One region of the Janthinobacterium sp. 1L-D-8-B-C4 genome, then DNA from elsewhere that is predicted to be linked to it. Evidence: predicted binding sites of a transcription regulator. Region 1 holds the regulator's gene; the other holds the start of a gene.

Region 1 (4,414 bases):
GAGGCTGTCCGAGTGATCTTCGTCCCATGTGGGAGGCAGCGCTCACGCAACAGGAGTCGATGATGGTCACACAGTTCAGCCAGCAACACGCCAACCCAGTCATGGGGGTGCGGCCATGAATGTGAAAAAATTTACCGCGCCGACCTCGCGCGATGCGCTGCGCAAGGTGCGCGAAGCGCTGGGCCCCGATGCCGTGATCCTGTCGAACCGCCAGGGCGACGGCGTGGTGGAAATCCTCGCGCTGGCCAATGACGATGCCGCCTCGCTCGCTTCGCCGCCGGCCGCGTCCGAAATGTCGCATCCGCGCCCGCAGCTGCAGACCCAGTTTGCCGTGCCGCAGCGCCCGTCCGCGCCGCCCGCCCGTCCTGCCGCCGCGCCCGCCGAAGGCCTGGACATGGCGCGCATGCAGCAGATGATGACCAGCGCGCTGGCACACGTGAAAAAGAATGCCACCGCCGATATCGACGGCATGATGAATGAAATCCGCGCCATGCGCGGCATGATGGAAACCCAGCTGGCGGAAATTTCCTGGGGCGCCACCCAGCATCGCGAGCCGCAAAAAATGGTGGTGCTGCGCGAAATGCTGGCAGCCGGTTTTTCGGCCAGCCTGGCGCGCTACCTGATCGACAAACTGCCGGCAGGCCTGGACGGCGCGCAAAGCATGCGCTGGATCAAAACCGTGCTGAGCCGCAACCTGAACACCATGGCCAACGAAGACGCGATGCTGGAACAGGGCGGCGTGTTCGCCCTGGTCGGTCCGACCGGTGTCGGCAAGACCACCAGCACGGCCAAGCTGGCGGCGCGCTGCGTGATGCGCCACGGCCCGGAAAAGCTGGCCCTGATCACCACCGACGCCTATCGTATCGGCGCCCATGAGCAATTGCGCATCTACGGCAAGATCCTCGGCGTGATGGTGCATTCGGTCAAGGACGAGGCCGACCTGCGCATCGCCCTGAAAGAACTCAAGAACAAGCATACGGTGCTGATCGACACGGTGGGCGTCAGCCAGCGCGATCAGATGGTGACGGAACAGGTAGCGATGCTGTCGGGCGCCGGCGCCGATGTGAAACGCCTGCTGTGCCTGAACTCGACCGCGACCCAGGAAACCCTGAACGAAGTGGTGCGCGCCTACCAGGGCGGCGGCCTGGCCGGCTGCATCATGACCAAGCTCGATGAAGCGGCCTCGATCGGCAATGTGCTCGACGTGGTGATACGCCAGAAACTCAATCTGTTCTATGTGTCGAATGGCCAGCGCGTGCCGGAAGACCTGTACCTGGCCGACCGCGGCTACCTGATCGACCGCGCCTTCAAGCTCAAGCGCGATAGCGCCGCAACCCAGTTTTCGGATGACGAACTGCCGCTGCTGATGGCCCAGGCCGCGACCCGCAACAATGAAGCGCGCGGGGTGCACGGTGGCTAACTTTGATTTCGACCAGGCCGAAGGCTTGCGCCGCATGCTGGCCGGCGTCCAGCCGCGCGTGCTGACGTTTTTGTCGGCCACGCCGCAGGACGACAAGGGCGCGATGCTGGTCAACCTCGGCGCTTCGCTGGCGCATGCCGGCAATGAAGTGCTGCTGCTCGACGCCAGCACCAGCGGCGACGGCGTCGCTTCACGGCTGGGCCTGGCGCACGGCGCCAGCCTGCTTGACGTGGCGCGCCAGCAATGCGGCCTGAACCAGGTGATTCACCAGGTGCCGCAGGGCTTTGGCGTGGCCAGCCTGGGCGCGCGCGACCATCTGATGGACGGCCCCGGCTACGCCAGCGAGGAAGAGGCGCGGCGCCTGGCCAAGACCTTCGAAGTGATGGCGCGCCAGGCCGGCATCGTGCTGGTCGATGGCGACATGAGCATGGCCGGGCAGGGCGGCGCCTGCTTTCCGGTGCCGATGATGGCCAGCGCCGATATCGTGGTGCAGGTCTCGACCAGCGCCACTTCGATCAAGGCCGCCTACTGCCTGATCAAGCGCCTGAACCAGGAACTGGGCCGCCGTCCTTTCGGCATCCTTGTCACTGGCGCTTCCGAAACCGAGGCAAAAGTGGTATACGATAATATGGCACAAGCGGCAAGCCGCTACCTGGCCGTGAAACTGACGTCGATGGGCTCGGTTCCGGCCGACGAATACCTGCATCGCGCGGCGCGGCTGGGCCGCAGCGTGATCGATGCGTTTCCGCTGGCTGGCGCATCGGTGGCGTTTCGCGGACTGGCCGAACGGCTGGCCCGCTCGGCGGCGCCGGTGCTGGGCACCACCTTGTACCAGACGGGGAGTCCACACCATTTCAGCGCCTGATGATTTTGCAGCACCCTATCAAAGATAATAATAAGTAGCCTATGTACACGGTCAAAGGGAAATCGAACAAGGATCATTTGCTGACGGAACATATTCCGTTGGTAAAGCGCCTGGCGCACCACATGAAGGCCAAGTTGCCGCCATCGGTCGAGGTCGACGACCTGATCCAGGCCGGCATGATCGGCCTGCTCGATGCCATCACGCGCTATGAAGAGACGCATGGCGCGCAGTTCGAAACGTATGCCGTGCTGCGCATCCGCGGCGCCATGCTCGACGAGTTGCGCACCAGCGACTGGCTGCCGCGCAGCATGCGCCAGAACATGCGCAAGATCGAAGAGGCGATGAGCACCTTGCAGCAGCGCCTGGGCCATCCGCCGACCGAATCGGAAGTGGCCAAGCTGCTCAAGATATCGCTGGTCGATTACCAGGAAATGCTGGGCGAGGGCGGTGGCCACCAGCTGGTCTACTATGAAGACTTCCACGATCCGGACGGCAATGACAGCTTCCTCGACCGCCATTGCGTGGACGAGGACAGCGACCCGCTGCGTTCCTTGCTCGACACCGACTTCCGGCAGTCCGTGATCGACGCCATCGACGCGCTGCCGCCACGCGAGAAAATATTGATGAGCCTGTATTACGAGGAAGAGCTGAACCTGAAAGAGATCGGCGCGGTGATGGGCGTGTCCGAATCGCGCGTCTCGCAGCTCCATACCCAGGCCGTCGCGCGCCTGCGCGCAACCTTGAGGGAGCAGGCGTGGACTGGTCCAGCGTAATCGGGCTGGCGCTGGCGCTGGCGGGCCTCCTGGTCGGCCAGGCGCTCGAAGGTGGCAAGATGGCCTCGCTGCTGCAGCCGGCCGCTTTTGCCATTGTGGTCATCGGCACCTTTGGCGCGGTGCTGCTGCAAACGCGCTTGCGCACCTTTGTGCGCGGGCTGGAAATGCTGCGCTGGGTATTTTTTCCGCCGGCCGACATGCGTGCCGAGCTGGGCCGCGATATCGGCCTGTGGAGCCTGACGGCGCGCCGCGACGGCACCCTGGCGCTGGAACGCATGATGGAAAGCACGGCTGATCATTTCAACGCCAAGGGCCTGCGCATGATCGTCGACGGCATCGCGCCCGACAAGCTGCGCCAGCTGCTCGACGTGGAAATCACCGCCTATGAACTGGCCGAACGCCAGGCCGTGAAAATCTGGGAATCGGCAGCCGGCTATTCGCCCACCATCGGCATCCTGGGCGCCGTGCTGGGCCTGATCCACGTGATGGAAAACCTGACCGACCCCAGCAAGCTTGGTGGCGGCATCGCCGTGGCGTTCGTGTCGACCATCTACGGCGTCGGCCTGGCCAACTTGCTGTTCCTGCCGGTGGCCAACAAGCTGAAAGCCATCGTTTCGCGCCGCGTGGTGCAATATGAAATCACCGCCGCCGTGTTCTACGATATCGCCACCGGCGACCATACGCGCATCATCGAAGAGCGCGTGGCCAGCCTGTTGCATGAACACTGAGCGAGCACTGACCATGATGCGGCGCGCGCGCAGGAAGTATGACGAGGAGCCTGACAACCAGGACCGCTGGCTGATTTCCTACGCCGATTTCATCACCCTGCTGTTCGCTTTTTTTGTGGTCATGTACGCCATCTCGCAGGTCAATGAAGGCAAGTACCGGGTGTTTTCCGACGCCATCGGCACCGCCTTCAGCCTCGACAAGGGCGCGCCGCCGATCCAGATGGAGGCGCCGCAGGCGATTGCGCTGCCGAACCCGGCCCTGAAACGGCGCACCGAAGCGATCCGCCGCGAACGCGAACACATGACGCGCCTGGCGCAGGACCTCACTTCGACCCTGGCGCCGCTGGTGAAGGAAGGCAAGGTGCGCGTGACGCAGACCAGCCGTGGCGTCAGCGTGGAAATTAACGCCAGCGTGCTGTTCGATCCCGGCGCGGCCGGTCTGACGGTGGAATCGGACCAGGCGCTGCGCGCGGTGGCGGTGCTGCTGCGCGGCGACGCTCACAATGTACAGGTAGAAGGCCATACCGATATCCAGCCGATCAGCAATTCCAGCTTCGCCTCGAACTGGGAACTGTCGTCGGCGCGCGCCAGTGCCGTGGTGCGCCTGTTTATCGCCAGCGGCGTGCAG
Region 2 (4,414 bases), on a different contig from region 1:
CACGCGTGCTGACGGCGTGGAATATCGCCGTCTGGCTGTATCTGTTCACCATGGGCGCGATGATGATGCGCGCCAACCATCACAAGGTGAAACAGATGGCCAAGCTCCAGGATGAACGGGCCGCCATGGTGCTGTGCGCGCTGTCGGTGGCCTCCGTGATGAGCCTGATCGCCATCTTTTCGCAGCTGTCGTCGATCAAGGGCATGGACGAGGAACAGCGCAGCCTGCACTACGCGCTGACGATACTGACCCTGGTCGGCTCCTGGTTTTTGGTCGGCACCCTGTTCTGCTTTCACTATGCCCACCTGTATTACCGCGCCGAAGCCGACCGCCGACCTTTGAAGTTTCCCGATGACGAGCAGGACCCCGACTACTGGGATTTCCTGTATTTCGCCTTCACCCTGGCGGTGGCCGTGCAGACCTCGGATGTGACGGTGCAGACGCGCACCATGCGCCAGATCGTGCTGGGCCAGTCGGTGCTGAGCTTTTTCTTCAACCTGGTGGTACTGGGACTGTCGATCAATATCGCAGCCGGCCTGATCAACAATTAGAAACTTGACCTGGCTGAACCGTTAAGCCCGGCTTAATTGTGCCGCGCCCTTGAATTCCGGCAAACAGGAGTAAGATAAGTCTCATGCAACGGGCATTGACTGGCAAAGCTGCCGCAATGACCGGGCACAGCATGACGCCCGTGTTGGGTTTTTTTCGAATTGACAGGAGATAGCATATGCAAATCAATATTCAAACCGACAGCACCATCGCCAACAACGCTGGACTGAACGAACATGTGCAATCCGTACTGGAAACAGCCCTGAGCCGTTTCCGCGACAACATCACCCGCATTGAAGTCCACCTTAGCGACTCCAATGGCCCGAAAGGCGGCGCCGACGACATTCGCTGCGTAATGGAAGCGCGCATCGCTGGCTACCAGCCGATCGCCGTCACCGAGCAGAATGCTTCGGTGCACCAGTCGGTCAGCGGCGCTACCGACAAACTGAAACGCGCGATCGACAGCGCCCTGGGCCGCCTGCAAGACAGCAAACGCCACGCCACCGGCAAGCACGCCGTGAATGACACGGCGGACGTCGAAGAAGCCGCCGAATAATCCCCCGTTTTTCATATGAGACCTGGGCAGCCGATCAAGGCTGCCTTTGCTTTTGTGCCACACACTTTCATGAAAGTGGTGGGTTGTGCTTTCAAATCAACCATAGTTATTACTCCCAAGAACGCTTTACGCTATGATGATGCGCACGTCCCGCCGCTTGCGCGGGGTCGTCTCTGGAAAGCATATCGTGGAAAAAATCGGCAATTTTGGCGCTTCGGGCTGCAATATCGGCGATCTTCAGCTGTTTTCCGCCGCCGCCGATGACACCACGGCGGCCATGCTGGCGCACTGCCCGGTGCTGCGGCTTGAAGCGGGCGAAGCACTGGGCGACAACAGCGGCGCCTGCCTGTATATCGTGCTGCGCGGCTCGCTGGCGGTGGCGGCAGATACCTATACCGGCATGGATGACGGCACCGTCAGCAAAGTCTTGCCCGGCGAAAGCGTGGGCGAACAATCGGTGCTCGATGAGGCCAGCAACCTGACCGCCATTTCCGCGCTGGAAGAAACCGATGTGCTGGTGATCGACGCCGTGCTGGTGTGGGAATTGATCGAACAGTCGAACGGCCTGGCGCGCAACCTGCTGCGATTGATGTCGTTTCGCATCCGCGCCGCCAATGCCTTGCTGCGCCGGCGCCAGAAACTGGGCGAGTTCTACCGCCAGTTGTCGATGGTCGACAGCCTGACCGGCCTGTACAACCGCGCCTGGCTCAATGATCTGTTGCCAAGCATGATCACCACCGCGCACGACAGCGACGCGCCGCTGTCGCTGCTGATGATAGACCTCGACCATTTCAAGCGCTTCAACGACCAGCACGGTCACCAGGCCGGCGACCAGGCGCTGCGCATCGCCGCCCAGGTGGTGGGTGCGGCCTTGCGCCCCACCGATTTTGCGGTGCGCTATGGCGGCGAGGAATTGATGGTTATTTTGCCCGACACCAATGAACACCTGGCGCTGCTGGTGGCCGAACGCCTGTGCGAGCGCATGCGGCAGGCGGTCATTTTCGAGGATCTGCGCTGTCCCTTGCCCCATATCACGGGCTCGTTCGGCGTGGCCAGCCTGGCGCAATGCCAGGACGAGCATGGCCTGATCGCCACGGCCGATGCGGCGCTGTACCGCGCCAAGGATGCCGGCCGCAACCGCGTTGCGGTGTAAGCTCAAGCCGCCGTGTCGGCCTTCTTGCTGGAATGCGCGGCGACGAAATCGGCATAGCCTTTCTGCACCAGCTCATAGGTCTTGTCGATATTGCCGGCGATATCGCCTTGCAGCACATTCAAGCCCTTCAGGATGTCGCGCGCCTCCGAAAAGCCTTTTTCCATGCCACCGGAAATGGTGCCCATGAATTTTTCCAGCGCGGCATCGTTGTCCATGCCGGGGTTCTGCTTCTTGAACGCCTCGAAAAAGCCGGTCGACAGCGATACAATCCGGTTCGCGGTCGCTTCGGCGCTATTGTCCTGCGATGCCGCGTTTTGCACGGCGTCGTCGCCAAAATCGGCCTGCAGCGCTTCGTTGATGCTGGTGATGGCCGATTTGTAGACCAGCGCCAGCGGATCATTCTGCGAACTGATCGATACATTCATGGACGCCTGCAAAATGGCGGCGTTCAGCTGCAGTTTCGAGCGGTCGTTGACGCTCATCTGGGCGGTGCTGCCTTCGGCCTGCTTGACTTTGTCGTCCTTGCCGGTGACACCGGTGGTGATATTGCCGGTATTGCTGACGGAACTGGCGGAATTGCCGCTTGCGGCGATGGGAAGTGACACGATAAGCCTCCTTGGACGGACAATGGTTGACTCCATGCGAGAATGCGCAGTACAGCTGATCCTCTCTTTGGTAATATCGGCAAGAATTCCGAAAACTGAAGCGGCGACTTTTTTCGCCGCACACCATGCAAGCACCACCAATGACAAACCAGACTTTTCTTTGGCACGACTACGAAACCTTTGGCGTGCAGCCGCGCCGTGACCGGCCGGCCCAGTTCGCGGCCATCCGCACCGACGCCGACCTGAACGAAATCGGCGAACCCATCATGCTGTATTGCCAGCCTGCCAATGATTTCCTGCCAGACCCGCAATCGTGCCTGATCACCGGCATCACGCCCCAGCAATGCCTGGCGCGAGGCGTGCCCGAACACCAGTTCGCCGCCACCATCGAAGCGGCCTTTTCGGAGCCGGGCACCATCGGCGTGGGCTACAACACCATCCGTTTCGACGATGAAGTAACGCGCTTCCTGTTCTGGCGCAACCTGATCGACCCATATGCGCGCGAATGGAAAAACCATTGCGGCCGCTGGGACCTGCTCGACGTGGTGCGCATGACGCATGCGCTGCGTCCCGAAGGGATTTCCTGGCCGAAGCGCGACGATGGCCAGACCAGTTTCAAGCTCGAGCATTTAAGCAAGGCTAACGGCTTGCTCCATGAAGCGGCGCACGATGCGCTGTCCGACGTGCGCGCCACCATCGCGCTGGCCCGCCTGATCAAGGAGAAACAACCAAAACTGTTCGATTTCTGCCTGGCGCTGCACAAGAAAGACAAGGTCGCCAGCGAAATGGGCATGCACCTGGCCGCCGCCCAGCGCCAGCCTTTCCTGCACGTGTCGGGCATGTTCCCGGCCGAGCGCGGCTGCATCGGCGTGGTCTGGCCGCTGGCCACGCACCCTTCCAACAAGAATGAAATCCTGGTATGGGATTGCCAGTACGACCCAAGCGAGCTGTTCACGCTGGATGCCGACACCATCCGCACGCGATTGTTCACGCGCACCGACGCCATGCTCGAAGGCATGACGCGCCTGCCCGTGAAAAGCGTGCATCTGAACAAGTCACCCATGCTGGTGGGCAACTTGAAAACCCTGTCACCGCCGATGGCTGCGCAATGGGGCATCGATATTGCTGCCGCGCTGGAAAACGGCCGCCTGGCGGCCGGCGCGCCGAACATGGACGCCATCTGGGCTGAAGTGTTCAAGCGCCCCGCCGAAGGCCGTGCCGACGTCGATGAAGACCTGTACAACGGCTTTGTCAGCAACGACGACCGCCGCGTGCTCGATTCCTTGCGCCGCGAGACGCCAGAAAAACTGGCCAGCGCCCGCCCTTCCTTCAGTGACGAGCGCTTGCAGGAGTTGCTGTTTCGCTACCGCGCGCGCAACTTCCCGCAGACCCTGAGCGAAGCGGAAAGCGCACGCTGGGAAGAGCACCGCGCCGCCCGATTGTTCGACGGCGAAGCCGGTGCCCGCACCATCGAGATGCTGTTTACGGAAATCGATACCTTGTCGGAATCGGTCGATGAGCGGGGGGAGGAGATTCTCGGGGAACTGTACG

What was found. Region 1 encodes FliA, which starts transcription of late flagellar genes. Its sites were predicted from a motif close to CTAAAGTTTNNNNNNNNNNNGCCGNTA; they were not measured.
Region 2: the regulator FliA is predicted to act here: its motif matches at 2,938-2,964, upstream of AC0Z42_RS10980 (DUF5610 domain-containing protein).

The regions. Positions count from the first base shown of each region.
Region 1 is NZ_JBXAVX010000006.1:52,363-56,776, forward strand. It holds gene flhF (flagellar biosynthesis GTPase FlhF) at 116-1,420, shown strand; gene AC0Z42_RS12345 (MinD/ParA family ATP-binding protein) at 1,413-2,285, shown strand; gene AC0Z42_RS12350 (RNA polymerase sigma factor FliA) at 2,327-3,058, shown strand; gene AC0Z42_RS12355 (flagellar motor protein) at 3,040-3,786, shown strand; gene motD (flagellar motor protein MotD) at 3,803-4,414, shown strand, end outside.
Region 2 is NZ_JBXAVX010000005.1:82,079-86,492, forward strand. It holds gene AC0Z42_RS10965 (DUF1345 domain-containing protein) at 1-551, shown strand, start outside; gene AC0Z42_RS10970 (HPF/RaiA family ribosome-associated protein) at 728-1,105, shown strand; gene AC0Z42_RS10975 (GGDEF domain-containing protein) at 1,293-2,258, shown strand; gene AC0Z42_RS10980 (DUF5610 domain-containing protein) at 2,261-2,863, opposite strand; gene sbcB (exodeoxyribonuclease I) at 3,004-4,414, shown strand, end outside.